2 regions of the Algihabitans albus genome follow, and region 1 is predicted to be linked to the other one. Evidence: predicted binding sites of a transcription regulator. Region 1 holds the regulator's gene; the other holds the start of a gene.
What was found. The regulator HrcA, encoded in region 1, represses chaperone genes, less so after heat shock. The targets are predictions, from matches to a motif close to GTTAGCACTCNCCNNNGGNGAGTGCTAAC.
Positions count from the first base shown of each region.

Region 2: a site for HrcA is predicted at 5,990-6,018, ahead of DBZ32_RS02160 (co-chaperone GroES). Genes of this name have one in related genera too.

Region 1 is NZ_QXNY01000004.1:429,488-437,408, reverse strand. Features, by position in the region: gene mutS (DNA mismatch repair protein MutS) at 1-2,508, shown strand, start outside; gene DBZ32_RS12135 (nucleotide exchange factor GrpE) at 2,551-3,309, opposite strand; gene hrcA (heat-inducible transcriptional repressor HrcA) at 3,349-4,437, opposite strand; gene rph (ribonuclease PH) at 4,685-5,410, shown strand; gene rdgB (RdgB/HAM1 family non-canonical purine NTP pyrophosphatase) at 5,475-6,101, shown strand; gene hemW (radical SAM family heme chaperone HemW) at 6,177-7,439, shown strand; gene DBZ32_RS12110 (DUF2244 domain-containing protein) at 7,480-7,921, opposite strand, start outside.
Region 2 is NZ_QXNY01000002.1:139,431-147,351, reverse strand. Features, by position in the region: gene secD (protein translocase subunit SecD) at 1-1,258, opposite strand, end outside; gene yajC (preprotein translocase subunit YajC) at 1,338-1,784, opposite strand; gene DBZ32_RS02175 (ATP-binding protein) at 2,021-2,899, shown strand; gene DBZ32_RS02170 (inositol monophosphatase family protein) at 2,896-3,756, opposite strand; gene groL (chaperonin GroEL) at 3,911-5,572, opposite strand; gene DBZ32_RS02160 (co-chaperone GroES) at 5,627-5,914, opposite strand; gene hflX (GTPase HflX) at 6,128-7,420, opposite strand; gene hfq (RNA chaperone Hfq) at 7,533-7,793, opposite strand.

The DNA of each region.
Region 1 (7,921 bases):
GACATCACCCTGACCAAGCGTGGCCAGCATGCTGGGGAGGAGGTCGCAATGTGCGGCGTGCCGGTGCATGCTGCCGAGGCCTATCTGGCGCGCCTGATCCGCCAGGGCCACAAGGTCGCGATCTGCGAGCAGCTCGAAGATCCGGCTCAGGCGAAGAAACGCGGCAGCAAGTCGGTGGTCAAGCGCGACGTGGTGCGCCTGGTCACCCCCGGTACACTAACCGAGGATGAGCTGCTCGACGCCCGCCGGCACAACTATCTGGCCGCGCTGACGGACGCGGGCAGTGAACTCGGACTCGCTTGGCTCGATGTCTCGACAGGCGACTTTCTGGCCGAAGCCGTGACGCCCGGCAATCTGGGTGCGGCCCTCGCCCGGATCGCTCCCGGCGAGCTGCTGCTGCCCGAACGCCTGCTGCAGCGTGCCGACCTCTTCGAGCTGCTAGGCGACTGGAAGGCGGCCTTAACCCCGCTGCCCTCCGCGCGCTTCGACAGCGAAAATGCGCGGCGCCGTCTGCAGGCGGTGTTCGAGGTCGAAGCGCTCGACGCTTTCGGCGCCTTCGAGCGGGCTGAGCTGGCCGCGGCCGGAGCGCTACTCGACTACGTGGAGCTGACACAGAAAGGCAAGCTGCCGCGCTTGACGCCGCTGCGCCGTCAAGCGCGCGGGACAGTCATGGAGATCGATCCGGCGACGCGGCGAAACCTCGAGCTGACCGAATCCCTGACCGGCGGACGCAAGGGCACGCTGCTCAACGTTCTCGACCGCACGGTGACCGGGGCCGGCGCCCGCCTGCTGGCACAAAGGCTGTCGGCGCCCTTGACCGACGAGGGTGAGATCGCGGCACGGTTGGACGCCGTCGCTTGGCTGGTCGAACGCGCGGATCTACGTGAGGGCCTGCGCAACCGTCTGCGCCAGGCTCCCGACATGGAACGCGCGCTGTCGCGGCTATCGCTGGGGCGCGGCGGTCCTCGCGATCTGGCCGCGATCCGCGACGGCCTCAGGCAGGCCGCCGGTCTGCAAGGCGATCTGCTGGGCCTGAGCGAAGACCCGCCACCCGCCGCTTTGACCCGTTCAGCCGAAGCGTTGGGCCAGCAAGAGGGACTCATCGACCGCCTCAGTCGAGCTCTGGCACCGGAGTTGCCCATGCTCACGCGCGACGGCGGTTTCGTCGCCGCCGGCTATGCGCCGCACCTGGACGAGCTGAAGCAGCTTCGCGACGAATCCCGACGCCTGATCGCCGGCCTGCAGGCCAAGTATGCGGCGGCAACCGGTATCGGCAGCCTCAAGGTCAAGCACAACAACGTGCTGGGCTACTTCCTGGAAGTCTCCGCAACCAATGCCGCGAAGATGCCGCAGGATCCGGCAGCCGGTTTCGTCCATCGCCAGACCTTGGCGTCGGCGGTCCGCTACAGCACGACCGAACTTGGCGAGCTGGAACAGAAGATTCTGCAGGCTGCGGACAGGGCGCTGGCAGTCGAGCTGGAAATCTTCGCCCAGCTCGTCGAGGAGGTGCTACAGCGCGCGGATCCGGTCGCGGCAGTCGCGCGCGCCCTCGCCGAACTGGACGTGGCCGCCGGTCTGGCCCAGTTGGCGGCCGAAGCACGCTGGACCCGGCCCCAGGTCGAGGACTCGACGATCTTCGTCGTGGAGGACGGGCGACATCCGGTGGTGGAGGCGGCGCTTGCGGCCAACGAGGGCGCGCGTTTCGTCGCCAACGACTGTGACCTCTCCAAAGCTCAGCAGCTTTGGCTTGTCACCGGCCCCAACATGGCCGGCAAGTCCACCTTCCTGAGGCAGAACGCCCTGATTGCCGTGCTCGCTCAGATGGGCAGCTTCGTCCCAGCGGCCCGCGCGAAGATCGGCACCGTCGACCGGCTGTTCAGCCGAGTCGGCGCGGCCGACGATTTGGCGCGCGGACGCTCCACCTTCATGGTGGAGATGGTCGAGACAGCCGCAATCCTGAATCAAGCAACGGCTCGGTCCCTGGTCATCCTGGACGAGATCGGCCGTGGGACCGCGACCTTCGACGGCCTGTCGATCGCCTGGGCCTGCGTCGAACATCTCCACGAGGTGAACCGCTGTCGCGGCCTCTTCGCAACCCACTATCACGAGCTCACGCATCTGGCCGGCAAACTGGAGCGCTTGTCCTGCTACGCCATGCGGGTGAAGGAATGGCAGGGCGAGGTGGTCTTCCTGCATGAGGTCGCACCGGGCGCCGCCGACCGCTCCTACGGCATCCACGTCGCCCGTCTTGCCGGCTTGCCGCCTGCCGCCGTGACCCGGGCCGAGGAGGTGCTGGGACTGCTCGAACAGGGCGAACAAGCGGGGGCTTTGACCCGGCTCGCCGACGACCTGCCGCTCTTCGCGGCGGTGCCCCGGAGCGATAGGGCCGTCCCGCAGCCGCAAGAAAGCCTCAGCGATACGGAACTTCGGACCATCAACCCGGACGAGTTGACGCCGAAGCAGGCGCTGGAGTTGCTCTACAGATTGAGAACTCTCGTCGAGGACTGACGCCCTGGCCCGCCCCAGTCTCGGCCGAAACGGGACCCGGCCTCAGGCCTGCGTGTCGACGGTCGAGCCGGGCTCGGGCGGCTCGTCGTTCTCCTGACCGCCGGCAGTTCCCGCCTTCGGACCGCCCTTCGCGACGGCAACCCGGGCCGGGCGCAACAGGCGCTCGCCAAGCAGCCAACCGAGTTCGTAGACCTGCGCCACCGTGCCGGCCGGCTTGGTCGGGTCGTCGATCTCGATCATCGCTTCGTGGCGGTGAGGGTCCAGCTTCTCGCCGATCGGATCGATGGGCACGATTCCATGCTTAGCGAAGGCGTCGCCCAAGGCCTTGTCGGTCATCTCGACGCCGGTCAAGAGCGTCTTCAGCGCCGGGTCCTGCTCGACGGCATCGGTCGGAACGGCGGCCAGAGCGCGTTTCAGGTTGTCGGCCACGCTCAGCAGATCCTTCGCCAATGGCGCGGCGGCGTATTTCAGGGCTTCGGCCTTCTCGCGGCGGGCGCGGTTGCGCAAGTTCTCGGTCTCGGCCAGCGCGCGCACGAGTTGATCCTTCGTGTCGGCAACCTGTGCCTCGAGTTCGGCCTCACGCGGCGTTGTCGCCTGAGGGCTGCCGAAGTTGCCTTCGCCTTCGTTTAAATCCAGAGCCTCCAAGGTCTCTTCGTCGAACGAGATTGCCTCCTCCTCGTCCGCGGCCTGCGCAGCGGCAGCTTCCGCTGCGGCGGCCTCGGCCGGTTTCGGGGCAGGCTCATCGGATACAAAGTCGGCCGTGCTCGGCCCTTCGGGCTTCTGCTTCGGATCGGCGGTCATGACGCTCCGTTTCTTACCTTAGTCTCTCAGTTGCGTGGATCAGGATGGCCGGCCGAGCAAACGGCCGACAGCCTGGGCGGTATAATCCACCATCGGAATGATGCGGGCGTAGTCGATGCGTGTCGGGCCGATCACGCCGACGGCGCCGACGATCTGTTGCTCACTGTTGGTGTAGGGCGCCACCACCAGGGAACAGCCGGTCAAGCCAAAGAGTTCGTTCTGGGCGCCGATGAAGATCTGCACGCCCTCAGCCATCTCCGTCATCTCCAGCAGCTTCAGCAGCGCTTCCTTGCGCTCCAGCGCGGTGAAGAGGTGACGGATGCGCTCCAGGTCTTCGAGAGCCTGCACATCGTCAAGCAGCTGATGCTGACCGCGCACGATCAAAGCTCCACCGCCGCTCGGCGCATCGCCGGACCAGGTGGCCAAACCCGCCTCGATCACCTTTCGGGTCAGCGTGTCGAGCTCGGCGCGCGTCTGAGTCAACTCGCTCTGGATGGCGCCGCAAGCCTCGCCGAGACCGCGATCGCGCAAGCGCGCCGCCAGGTAGTTGCCCGCTTCGACCAGGGACGAGGGCGGCAAGCCGATCGGAACGTCGATCACGCGGTTCTCGACCTGTCCCGACTGGGTGACCAGGACGACCAAAGCGCGGCCGGGGCCAAGCGAGACGAACTCGATATGCTTCAGCGGCGCGTCCGACTTGGGGGCGAAAACCAGGCCGGCACAGCGTGACAGACCGGACAGCATGGAGGAGGTTTCCTCCATGACTTCGGTAAAGCTGCGTCCCTGCGCGGCGCAGCGCGAATCGATTTCCGAGCGCTCCTCGCGGGTTAGGTTCCCGCGCTCCAGGAGACCGTCCACAAACAGCCGCAGCCCCAGTTCGGTCGGCAGGCGGCCAGCGGAGGTGTGCGGCGCCATCAGCAAGCCGAGATCCTCGAGATCCGCCATGACGTTGCGGATCGTCGCCGGTGACAGCGTCATGCCAAGCTGTTGCGACAGGCTGCGCGAGCCGATCGGCGCGCCGGTCTCGACATAAGCCTCCACGATACGGCGGAAGATGTCGCGATGCCGGGCGTTGAGGCCACCCAGTTCGCTGGCGATTTGCTCGACTGCGGACCTGACGCTGCTCATCTCGGTTGCGCGCTACTCCCCGGTTGAATCGCCGCCTCGCCCGCAGCGACTGCGCTCTTGGCGGCCGTCTCCGATGTAAGCGAATCGGCCGGTCACTTCAACGTCGCCCCCTGCCGCACAAGCGCCGCCGGCGGACTCCCACGACAGGCCCGATCTCAAAGCGGCGCCAGAGGGCCCTTGCAAGCCTATAGGAACCCGCGCTATGCCGCGCTCAACGCCTCTTCACCGGAAACACCAGGAGTTTTCTATGCGCCCAAGCGGCCGCACGCGCGATCAACTGCGCCCCGTCGTCTTGGAGACGGAGGTCAACAAATATGCCGAAGGCTCCTGTTTGGCGAAGTTCGGCGACACCCACGTCCTCTGCACCGCCAGTCTGATCGAAGGTGTGCCACCTTGGCTGCGCAACTCCGGACGCGGCTGGGTCACAGCGGAATACGGCATGCTGCCCCGCTCGACCGACAGCCGCATCGACCGCGAGGCGGCGCGCGGCAAGCAATCGGGTCGCACCCAGGAGATTCAAAGACTGATCGGCCGCTCTCTGCGCGCCGTTACCGATCTGACCGGCTTCGGCGAGCGGCAGATCAAACTGGACTGCGACGTTATTCAAGCCGATGGCGGTACACGTACGGCCTCGATTACCGGCGCGTACGTGGCCCTTCACCTCTGCTTTCAACACATGCAACGCTTCGGGGCCGTCAAGACGATCCCCCTGCGCGAGCCGGTCGCAGCGATCTCCTGCGGCATCTACCAGGGCGAGACCATCCTCGATCTGGACTATGCCGAGGATTCGACCGCTCAGGCCGATGCCAACTTCGTACTGACCGCCGGCGGCGGCATTGTGGAAGTCCAGGCCACTGCGGAGCAGGAACCTTTCACCCGCGAGCAATACGACCAGCTGCTGGAGTTGGCCGAGAGGGGTGTTGCCGACCTGGTTGCGCTTCAACAAAAGGCCGTCGGGTTGGCGCCGGCGTAACGTTGGCGGTACGCCTCGCGAGCGGGGGCTGCACAATCTTTGCCGCGTAACTATGTTACCGCGTATGCATTCGCGTACGCTCACAGGCAAGCTGGTGATTGCCAGCCACAATCCCGGCAAGATCCGGGAAATCGACGATTTGATCGCGCCCTTTGGGCTCGAAGCCATCTCGGCTGGCGCGCTGGGGCTGCCCGAGCCGGAGGAAACCGGCACGTCCTTCGCCGCCAACGCGGAGTTGAAGGCCGTGGCCGCAGCCATCGGCGCCAATCTGCCGGCGCTCGCCGACGACTCCGGGCTCGTGGTCCCGGCGCTCGATGGTGCCCCGGGCATCTATTCGGCGCGCTGGGCGGGCCCGCAGAAGGACTTCTCGGTCGCCATGGCGCGCGTCGAGCAGGAACTGGGAGATCGCACAGCCCTGGCACAGCGCAACGGCAGTCATGCCAACGCTTACTTCGTCTGTGCGCTGGCACTGGCTTGGCCGGATGGTTCGGTCGAAGTCTTCGAAGGCCGTGTTGAAGGCGAGTTGACTTTCCCCCCGCGCGGCGACCGGGGCTTCGGATACGACCCGATCTTCCTGCCTCAAGGCGACTCGCGCACCTTCGGAGAAATGCCGCCGGCCGAAAAGCATGCGATCAGTCACCGCGCCCGCGCCTTCGCACAACTGAAGCGCCGTCTGGAAGATCTGCAGTAGGCTGCTCTCCGGCCGGCGGCGGAGCATGCCGGCGGCACCAGTCTGCACCCTCGCCGCGAGAAGGCTCGAGATACCGTGCAAGGCCACCCTAGTCATAGAGACGAAGCGGACTCTTCTCAGTCTCGCAGCGGACAGGGAATTTCCGATAGGGAGTCGGACCGGACAACGCTCGATGCCCGGCCGAAGCAGGATCCCGGGTTCGGCGTCTACATTCACTGGCCCTTCTGCCGCTCCAAGTGCCCCTATTGCGACTTCAACAGCCACGTCCGGGACACAGTCGACCAAGTGCGCTGGCGGGAGGCGCTGTTGGCGGAACTCGCTCACTATGCCGGTGAAACGCCGGAGCGGCGCGTCAGCTCGATCTTCTTCGGTGGCGGTACGCCCTCCTTGATGGCGCCGGAAACGGCCGCAGCTTTGATTGCGGCGGTCAAGCACCACTGGCCGGCAGCGCCCGAGCTGGAGGTGACGCTGGAGGCCAACCCCACTTCGGTCGAGGCACCTCGCTTTGCGGCCTATGCCGACGCCGGCGTCAACCGCGTGTCGCTCGGCGTGCAGGCCCTGAACGATCGGGACTTGAGCTTCCTGGGACGCGAGCACGACACCGCCGAAGCGATGGCAGCCGTGGCCCTGGCACGAGGGCAGTTCCAGCGCGTCTCCTTCGACCTGATCTATGCCCGGCCCGGCCAGACTCCGGCGGCCTGGGCGGAAGAGCTACGCCGCGCCTTGGGTGAAGGTTGCGACCATCTTTCACTCTATCAGCTGACCATCGAGCAAAACACGGCTTTTCACGCGCGGGCACGCCGTGGCGAGCTGCCGCTGGCCGAGCCCGAGACGGCCGCCGACCTCTTCGAGGCGACACAAAACACCCTCGCCGCCGAAGGATTGCCGGCTTACGAGATCTCCAACCACGCCCGTCCCGGCGAGGCCTGCCGCCACAACCTCACCTACTGGCGCGGAGGCGACTACCTGGGCATCGGGCCGGGTGCGCATGGCCGTATCACTCGGGGGCGCGACAAACTCGCGACCCGCCAGCACCGCGCACCGGAAATCTGGCTGGCCACGGTCGAGCAGGCCGGCCATGCGACCAGGACCCGTAAAGCTCTGACCCGAGAGGACCGGCTCACCGAGCTGCTGATGATGGGATTGCGGTTGCAAGACGGCATCGACCGGACCGCGTTCCACCGGGAGCTCGGCAGGGAACCGGAAGCGCTTCTGGACGAGCGGAAATTGAAGGCTTTGGCGGAGGAGGGCTATCTGGTTCTCGACGCACCCGGGTTGCGCGCGACTGCGGAAGGCCGAGCGCGGCTGAATTCCTTGTTGGCCTATCTCATTCCCTAGACCAGGTGGTGGATCCAGCCGATCGGGTCGCGATCCGGCTCTAGATACTGACGGGCCCCGGAGCACAGCGGCAGACGGCAAGGTGCTGCTGCAGTTCCCGCGCCAAGGACAGGCGCTCCTCGGCTGTCAGAAACGCGCCAATGGCCAGGGACTTGCCGTGACTGCGCAGAGTGAGCTGGCTTTCGTGCTCGGGCGGATCGTCCATGCGCACTTGCAGCCAGTAGGGCTGGAAGGTCCAGCGCTTCTCCGCGCCCCAATGGTCGACCCGGCGCACCACGAGCGCGTCGCGGGTCAGCACCACTTCCTCGAACATCCGCGCCCGGCGGTAGTTGATCCGAAAGGCCAGGTAGATCAGCAGTACGTCCGCGCCCATGAAGCCGACCACCGGCCAGGCGCCCATCAGGAAAAAAGCAAGCCCGGCCGTGAAGCTGACGGCGCAGACCAGCGACATCAGCACAATGAAGCCGCGCGGACTGAGCGAC
Region 2 (7,921 bases), on a different contig from region 1:
CGATGGTCAGCACGATGCCCGCGATACCCGGCAAGGTCAGCGTCGCCTGGAGCCCGGAGAGCGCAGCCGTCAGCAGGATCAGGTTGATGATCAGGGCGACGTTGGCGAAGAGGCCGAAGAGGCCATAGGCCGAGCCCATGAAGACGATGACCAGAAGAAGGCCGAGGACCGCCGCGAATTCGCCGGCCCGAATCGAGTCGGCACCGAGCCCCGGACCGACAGAGCGCTGTTCGATGACGGTCAAGGGTGCCGGCAGGGCGCCGGCACGCAGCAGCAGCGCCAGGTCTTGCGCGCCCTGAACCGTGAAGCTGCCGCTGATCACCCCGCTTCCGCCCAGGATCGGTTCGCGGATGACCGGCGCCGAGATCACCGCCTCGTCGAGTACGATCGCGAAAGGCCGTCCGACATTCTCCTGCGTCACCTGACCGAAGCGCTGGGCTCCGGTCGAGTCGAAGCGGAAGCTGACCACCGGTTCGCCGTCCTGGAAGGTCGGCTGGGCATCGGTCAGGTTCTCGCCGGACACCAGGATCCGTTTGCGAACGACGATCTGCGACGCACCCATGCCGTCGTCTTCCATCGGCAGCAGTTCGGAGCCCGGCGGGACAGGGTCGATACCTGGCTGGACGTCGCCGTTGACCATGCGGAAGCTGAGCTGCGCCGTCTGCCCCAACAGATCGATGAGGCGTTCCGGATTCTCGACGCCGGGCACCTGGACCAGGATCCGCTCCTCACCTTGTCGCTGAATGGCCGGCTCGCGGGTGCCCAGTTCGTCGATCCGGCGGCGCACGATCTCGATCGACTGCTGCAGGACGGTGATCTGGCGCTCCTGCTTGACCTGCGCCGTCAGCTCGATTTCGCCCTCGCCCGTGCTGTCGTTGATCCGCAGCAGAGCGTCGCCGGTGAAGACCAGCAGTGCCTCCTGTGCCGCCTGCGCCTGGCCGGGATCGCGCAGCGTGAAGAAAACGCTGTCGCCCTCGCTGCGCAGACCGGTGTAGCCGATCCGCTCCTGCCGCAGCTCGCTCCGCACCGTGTCGACGAGGTTGTCCAGTTCCTCCTCGAAAACCGTGTCCATGTCGACCTCGAGCAACAGCGAGGATCCACCTTGCAGATCGAGGCCGAGACTTACCTGCTGATTGGGCAGCCAGGACGGCAGACTTTCGGTGATCTGTCGCGGCAGGAGGTTCGGCAAGGCAAACGCGAAACCGAGCAGCACGACGGCTAGAACGGCCATGAGCTGCCAGCGGGAAAACTGGACCATTGAAATTCCAGACCTTTTTTAACGCCGGGCGCCGGGATTGTCGCTGCGCCGGGAGCGGTCGCCTCGTTTATCGACCAGTTTACCGGCGCTTGCGGTCCGACGACGAGTCGTCCTCGGCCAACTGCTCGTCCTCGCCGTCCCACTCGTCTTCGTCCTGGGCCTCGTCGGCTTCTTCCTTCTTCCGACCGCGTGCCTTGCTGCCGCGCTCGACCGGCTGGCCCTTGCCGACGATCTCCTGCACCGTGCCGCGCAGCATACGCACCTTCACGCCCTCGGCGATCTCCAGATCGACCTCGGTGTCGGAGATGACGCGGGCGACCGTGCCGTAGATACCGCCGGCCGTCACCACGCGGTCGCCCCGGCGCAGGGCCTGCACCATCGCCTTATGTTCTTTCTGCCGCTTCTGCTGAGGCCGGATCAGAAGAAAATAGAAAACCACGAAAATCAGGATCAGCGGCAGGAACGTCAGCAAAGCAGAACCACCGTCTGCGCCGCCGGCCTGAGCATATGCGGGAGAAATCAGCATCGAGTCCTCGTCTTGTTGGCACCGCAGTCGACCTGACGGCGCGGGCTAGGCGCCGCTCGCAGGCCACCGGGTCGGAAAAGTCCGGCGGACTATAGCCGCGCGCCCAGGTTTTGCAACGCTCACCCGCAAAATCCGAAGCGGCGCAACCGGCCCCGGCCGATTGACCGAGGCTGTCCGAGGAGACTAGCTTCCCGGCCGCCTGCCAGTTGTATCTCCAGACTCATTTGGGGTTTTCGATGCCGCCGTCCAATGCCGAAGAGCTTTCGCCCCTGCTAACGCGAATCGCGGAGGCGCTGGAGCGTCTGTCACCCGCCGAAGAGAGCGAAGCCGAGCAGATCGCCACCGACGGCTACGTCTGGGACGCGGAGGCCGGACGGCCATTGCCCGTCCCGAAGATCAACAGGGTGGCCTTCCCGCTGCTGGTCGGCATCGACCGGCAAGCGACACTGCTGCTGAACAATACGGAGCGCTTCGCGCGCGGGCTGCCGGCGAACAATGCGCTGCTTTGGGGCGCGCGCGGCATGGGCAAGTCCTCGCTGGTCAAGGCGGCCCACGCTCAAGTCAACGAGTCGCTGAAACTCGACCCGACTCTGGCGCTGGTGGAGATCCACCGCGAGGACATTCCGACCCTGCCCCGCCTGCTCCACCTGCTACGCGATCAGACGCCACGGCGATTCCTGCTGTTCTGCGACGACCTCTCCTTCGATCAGGAAGACGCCAGCTACAAGTCGCTGAAGGCCGTTCTGGAGGGTGGAATCGAAGGCAGACCGACCAACGTGCTGTTCTATGCCACCTCGAACCGGCGCCACCTCATGGCCCGAGACATGATCGACAACGAGCGCTCGACCGCCATCAATCCCGGCGAGGCGGTCGAGGAAAAGGTCAGTCTCTCCGACCGCTTCGGGCTCTGGCTCGGATTCCACAACTGCGATCAGCAGACCTTTCTGACCATGGTCGAGGGCTACGCCGCCCACTTCGGCTTGCAGGTGGAGCCCGCGCAGTTGCACGCCGAGGCTAAGGAATGGTCGGTGACCCGCGGCTCGCGCTCCGGCCGTGTGGCCTGGCAGTTCATCCAGGACCTCGCAGGACGCCTGGGTCGCCCGATCGAGCTTTAGGAGAAGACACCCTGCACGGCGGGAGCGTCTCCATCCTCCGGCCGCCAGTCGGCTCCGAAGAGCGTCTCGCGCAGGGTCCGCCAGGACTCCCCGTCCGGCGCCGAAAGCAGACCGATACCCTGGCCGTCCTGCGGCCGGTAGGGACGCCCGTCGAGCAAGGAGGAGGCTCCGCCAGCTTCCTGGTGCAGCTGGACACCGGCGAGGTGATCCCAGGGCTTGGTGCTGCTGAAGAGCGTGAAGTGAGTCTCGCCGGCGGCCAGTCGCATGTATTCCTGCCCCGAACAGCGCAGGCTGCGGACCTGACGGACCTTGCCCCGGTTACGGTCGACCTTGGCCTTGAGGGTTGCCCGGCCCCGGAAGCCGGCATGCAGCGTGCCGCTGAGATCCGCAGGCGGGCCTGCCGGCGCCACCCGCAGCCGTGTCCCGGCCAGCCAGGCCCCGCCGCCCCGCTCAGCCGTCGCGGTCACGTTCCGCACCGGATCGTGAATCCAGCCGGCCAGCGTTTCCTCACCCCGGCAAAGCGCGACGATGACGGCGAAGGCGGGATCGCCATGGGCGAAGTTAAAAGTCCCGTCGACGGGATCGACCACCCAGACCGGGGCGTCGCTCTCCGCAAGGGCCTCCATGGAGAGCTCGCCGCGCGCCACCATCTCCTCGCCCAGGACCCAGGAGCCGGGCAGCAGCCCGGGCAGCCGCTCGGCCAGCGCCGCCTCGGCCTCCTCGTCAGCCACCGTCACGAAGTCATTGACGCCTTTGTCGCGCACCTCATGGGCCGCGAGCGCGCGAAAGCGCGGCAGCACGACCTCGGCGGCCACCTCGGCAATCACGTCTTGAACCTTTTGCGGATCGATCTGCATCGTGCCTCAAGAATAGGGCCCAAGCGGAAACGCACAAGAAGCCGCCCCGAATACGGGCCAAGCCCACCCCGAACCCAGACCATAAAGAAAAGGGCCGCGAGGCTTGCGCCCCGCGGCCCGATCCTTCGGACGCGGTTGTCTGGTACGGAGGAGCCTAGAAGCCCATTCCGCCCATGCCACCCATTCCGCCCATGCCACCCATATCGGGCGCACCGCCGGCCATGTCGTCCTTCTTCTCCGGCTTCTCGGCCACCATCGCCTCGGTGGTGATCATCAGACCGGCGACCGAAGCTGCGTCCTGCAGCGCGGTGCGCACCACCTTGGTCGGATCGATGATACCGGCCTTGACCAGGTCGCAGTAGACGCCGGCGTAAGCGTCGAAGCCGTGGTTCTTGTCTTTCTGCTCCAACAGCTTGCCGACGACCACCGAGCCGTCGCTTCCGGCATTCTCGACGATCTGACGGATCGGCGCCTGCAGCGCCCGGCGGACGATGTCGACACCGACACGCTGGTCGTCGTTACCCGGGGTCAGCTTGTCCAGACCCTTCGAGGCGTAGAGAAGAGCGGTTCCGCCACCGGGGACGATGCCCTCTTCGACAGCCGCACGGGTTGCGTGCATGGCATCGTCGACGCGGTCCTTCTTCTCCTTGACCTCGATCTCGGTGGAGCCACCGACCCGGATCACCGCAACGCCGCCGGCCAGCTTGGCCAAGCGCTCCTGCAGCTTCTCACGGTCGTAGTCCGAGCTGGTCTCTTCGACCTGGGCGCGGATCTGACCGCAGCGGGCCTCGATGTCCTTCTTCTTGCCGGCGCCGTCGACGATCGTGGACTCTTCCTTGGTGATCGTCACCTTCTTGGCCTGCCCGAGCATCTTGATGTCGACGTTCTCGAGCTTGATGCCGAGATCCTCACTGACGACCTGGCCACCGGTCAGGGTCGCGATGTCCTCGAGCATGGCCTTGCGGCGGTCGCCGAAGCCCGGGGCCTTGACGGCGGCAACCTTGAGGCCGCCACGCAGCTTGTTGACCACCAGGGTCGCCAAGGCCTCGCCCTCGACGTCCTCGGCGATGATCAGAAGCGGACGGCTGGACTGCACGACCGACTCCAGCAGCGGCAGGATCGGCTGAAGACCCGACAGCTTCTTCTCGTGGAGCAGGATGTAGGGGTTCTCCAGCTCGCAGATCATCTTCTCGGCGTTGGTCACGAAGTAGGGGCTGAGGTAGCCACGGTCGAACTGCATGCCCTCGACCACATCCAGCTCGGTGTCCAGGCTCTTGGCCTCTTCGACCGTGATGACGCCCTCGTTACCGACGCGCTGCATGGCGTCGGCAATCATGTCGCCGATCTCTTTGTCGCCATTGGCCGAGATCGTGCCGACCTGAGCCACTTCGTCGGGATTGGAGATCTTCTTGGAGCGCTTCTTGAGGTCGGCCACGACGGACTCGACGGCCATCTCGACGCCGCGCTTGAGGTCCATCGGGTTCATGCCGGCGGCAACGGCCTTGGAGCCCTCGCGCACGATCGACTGCGCCAGCACGGTCGCCGTGGTGGTGCCATCGCCGGCCAGATCGTTGGTCTTGCTGGCGACTTCGCGCACCATCTGGGCGCCCATGTTCTCGAACTTGTCAGCCAGTTCGATCTCTTTGGCGACCGTCACGCCGTCCTTGGTCGTCCGGGGCGAACCGAAGGACTTGTCGAGCACCACGTTGCGGCCCTTGGGACCGAGCGTGACCTTGACCGCGTCGGCCAGAATGTCGACGCCGCGCAGCATCCGCTGGCGTGCGTCGGAAGAAAAGCGAACGTCTTTCGCTGCCATGTCGTAACCTCTCCTTGTCTTACGTGAGCGCGCTAGCCTTGCAGAGCTTCGCGCTTACTGGATCACGCCCATGATGTCGGACTCGCGCATGATCAAAAGATCCTTGCCGTCGATCTTGACCTCGGTGCCCGACCACTTGCCGTAGAGCACCCGGTCGTTCTTCTTGACGTCGAGAGCATTGACCTTGCCGTCATCGCCACGCGAGCCGGGGCCCGCGGCAATGACCTTGCCCTGCATCGGCTTTTCCTTGGCGGTGTCGGGAATGATGATGCCGCCGGTGGTCTTTTCCTCGTCTTGCAGAGGCTCGACGACCACGCGGTCGTGCAACGGCCGAAACTTCATGGAGCTCCTCCCTTTGGGGCGGTTGGTCATGGATTACAAAGCAAAGCCGACGCGCGCAGTCTGCAGCGACCGGCTGTTAGCACTCCCGTGCCGAGAGTGCTGAGGTGCATATATGAGGGGCTGTCGGAGTGTCAACCGAAAGCCGCCACGATCATAAAAGCTTAGTGCTCCGCCGCCGCCGCAATTCCCATCCGTCGCCGACGGGAAGCGCGGCTAGCGCCTGCCGAGATCTCTGATACGGCTGCCGTCTCCGTGACGGCGGCGGAAGCGCTCGAGGTCGGCCGGGGCGAGACTCACGACCAGATGAGCTTGCCCTTCGTCGTCGCGCCGCCCGGTGACATGGCCGTGCTGGTAGAGCCAGGCGATCGCGGCGCCGTCGCTGAGGTTCACCGAACAGGCGATGGAGCGGTGCGCGGCCTGCAGACGCCGCTCGACCATCGCGAGCAGGTCTTCCAGGCCCAATCCCTCGACAGCCGACACACAGACCTGATCGTCTCGCCGGCCGGCCTGCGCGGCCAGAACTTCGCGGGAATCCGCGTCCAGCAGGTCGATCTTGTTGAGCACTTCGAGAACCGGTTGACTGCCCTCGGCCTCGGGCTCGACACCAAGATCCGACAGCACCTCCAGCACGCTCAAACGCTGAGCCTCGCTGTCGGGATGCGCGATGTCGCGAACATGCAGGATGAGATCCGCCTCCAGCACCTCCTCCAGCGTCGCCCGAAAGGCCGCCACGAGATCGGTCGGCAGATCGGAGATGAAGCCGACGGTATCGGACAGGATCACGGACTGTCCGCTCGGCAACTCCAAACGGCGCATGGTCGGATCGAGTGTCGCGAACAGAAGGTCGCGCGCGAAAACCTGCGCTTCCGTGAGATGATTGAAGAGGGTGGACTTTCCGGCATTGGTGTAGCCCACCAAGGCGACCACCGGATAAGGAACCCTGCGGCGGGCCGAGCGGTGCAGTTCGCGTGTGCGCTTGACCTGTCCCAGCTCACGCCTGAGCCGCGCGATGCGGTCGGTAATCAGCCGGCGGTCGATCTCGAGCTGACTTTCGCCCGGACCGCCCAGAAAGCCGAAACCGCCGCGCTGCCGCTCCAAGTGAGTCCAGGAGCGCACGAGGCGCGAGCGCTGGTAGCTGAGGTGCGCCAGCTCGACCTGAAGTTGACCTTCCTTCGTCCGGGCCCGTTCCCCGAAGATTTCCAGGATCAGGCCGGTGCGATCGATCACCTTGCACTTCAACGAGCGCTCCAGGTTACGCTGCTGAACCGGTGAAAGCTGGGCATCGATAACCGCAACCTCGACGTCCGCGAGGTCGATGTCGGAGGCTAGGCGCTCCACCTGGCCACTGCCGAAGAGCGTGGCCGGCCGCTTGCGCTCGACCCGGACCACAGTCTCCAGCACCACCGCGAGGTCGATGGCCTGTGCGAGGCCCACGGCCTCGGCCAAACGCGCCTCGGCGGTGCGAGGATCGTCAGCGGACGGGCCGTCCCGCAGATTGGGGTGGATAACGCAGGCTCTCGTCGCCGCGCCGGCTTCGCCGGTTCCCGTCTGGTGACCCCGCCCCTGCCCGTTTGCACACAGGTGATCAGAGCTCCGCGTCAAATCCGAACCCGCCGCCTCAGGCCTCGGCCGAGGCCTCTTCGCGCTCGCTGGGCTCGAACAGAGAGATCGGCGCCGAAGGCATCACAGTGGAAATGGCGTGCTTGTAGACGAGCTGCGAATGCGCATCGCGCCGCAGCAGGACGCAGAAGTTGTCGAACCAGGTTACAATTCCTTGCAGCTTTACACCGTTGACCAGAAAGATCGTGACCGGAACCTTGTTTTTGCGGATGTGATTAAGAAAAACATCCTGCACGTTTTGCGACTTCTCGCCGGCCATTGCGTCTGTCCCTGTTGTTTTTGTTCAAGCCCGATTGTTGTTTGTCGCGCAGCTCACCGGGCTGGTGCAAGCTGTCGCGCAAAGACCCGGCGCGCCAAGTTTTCGTGGCGAACCGACCTCCGAGAAGT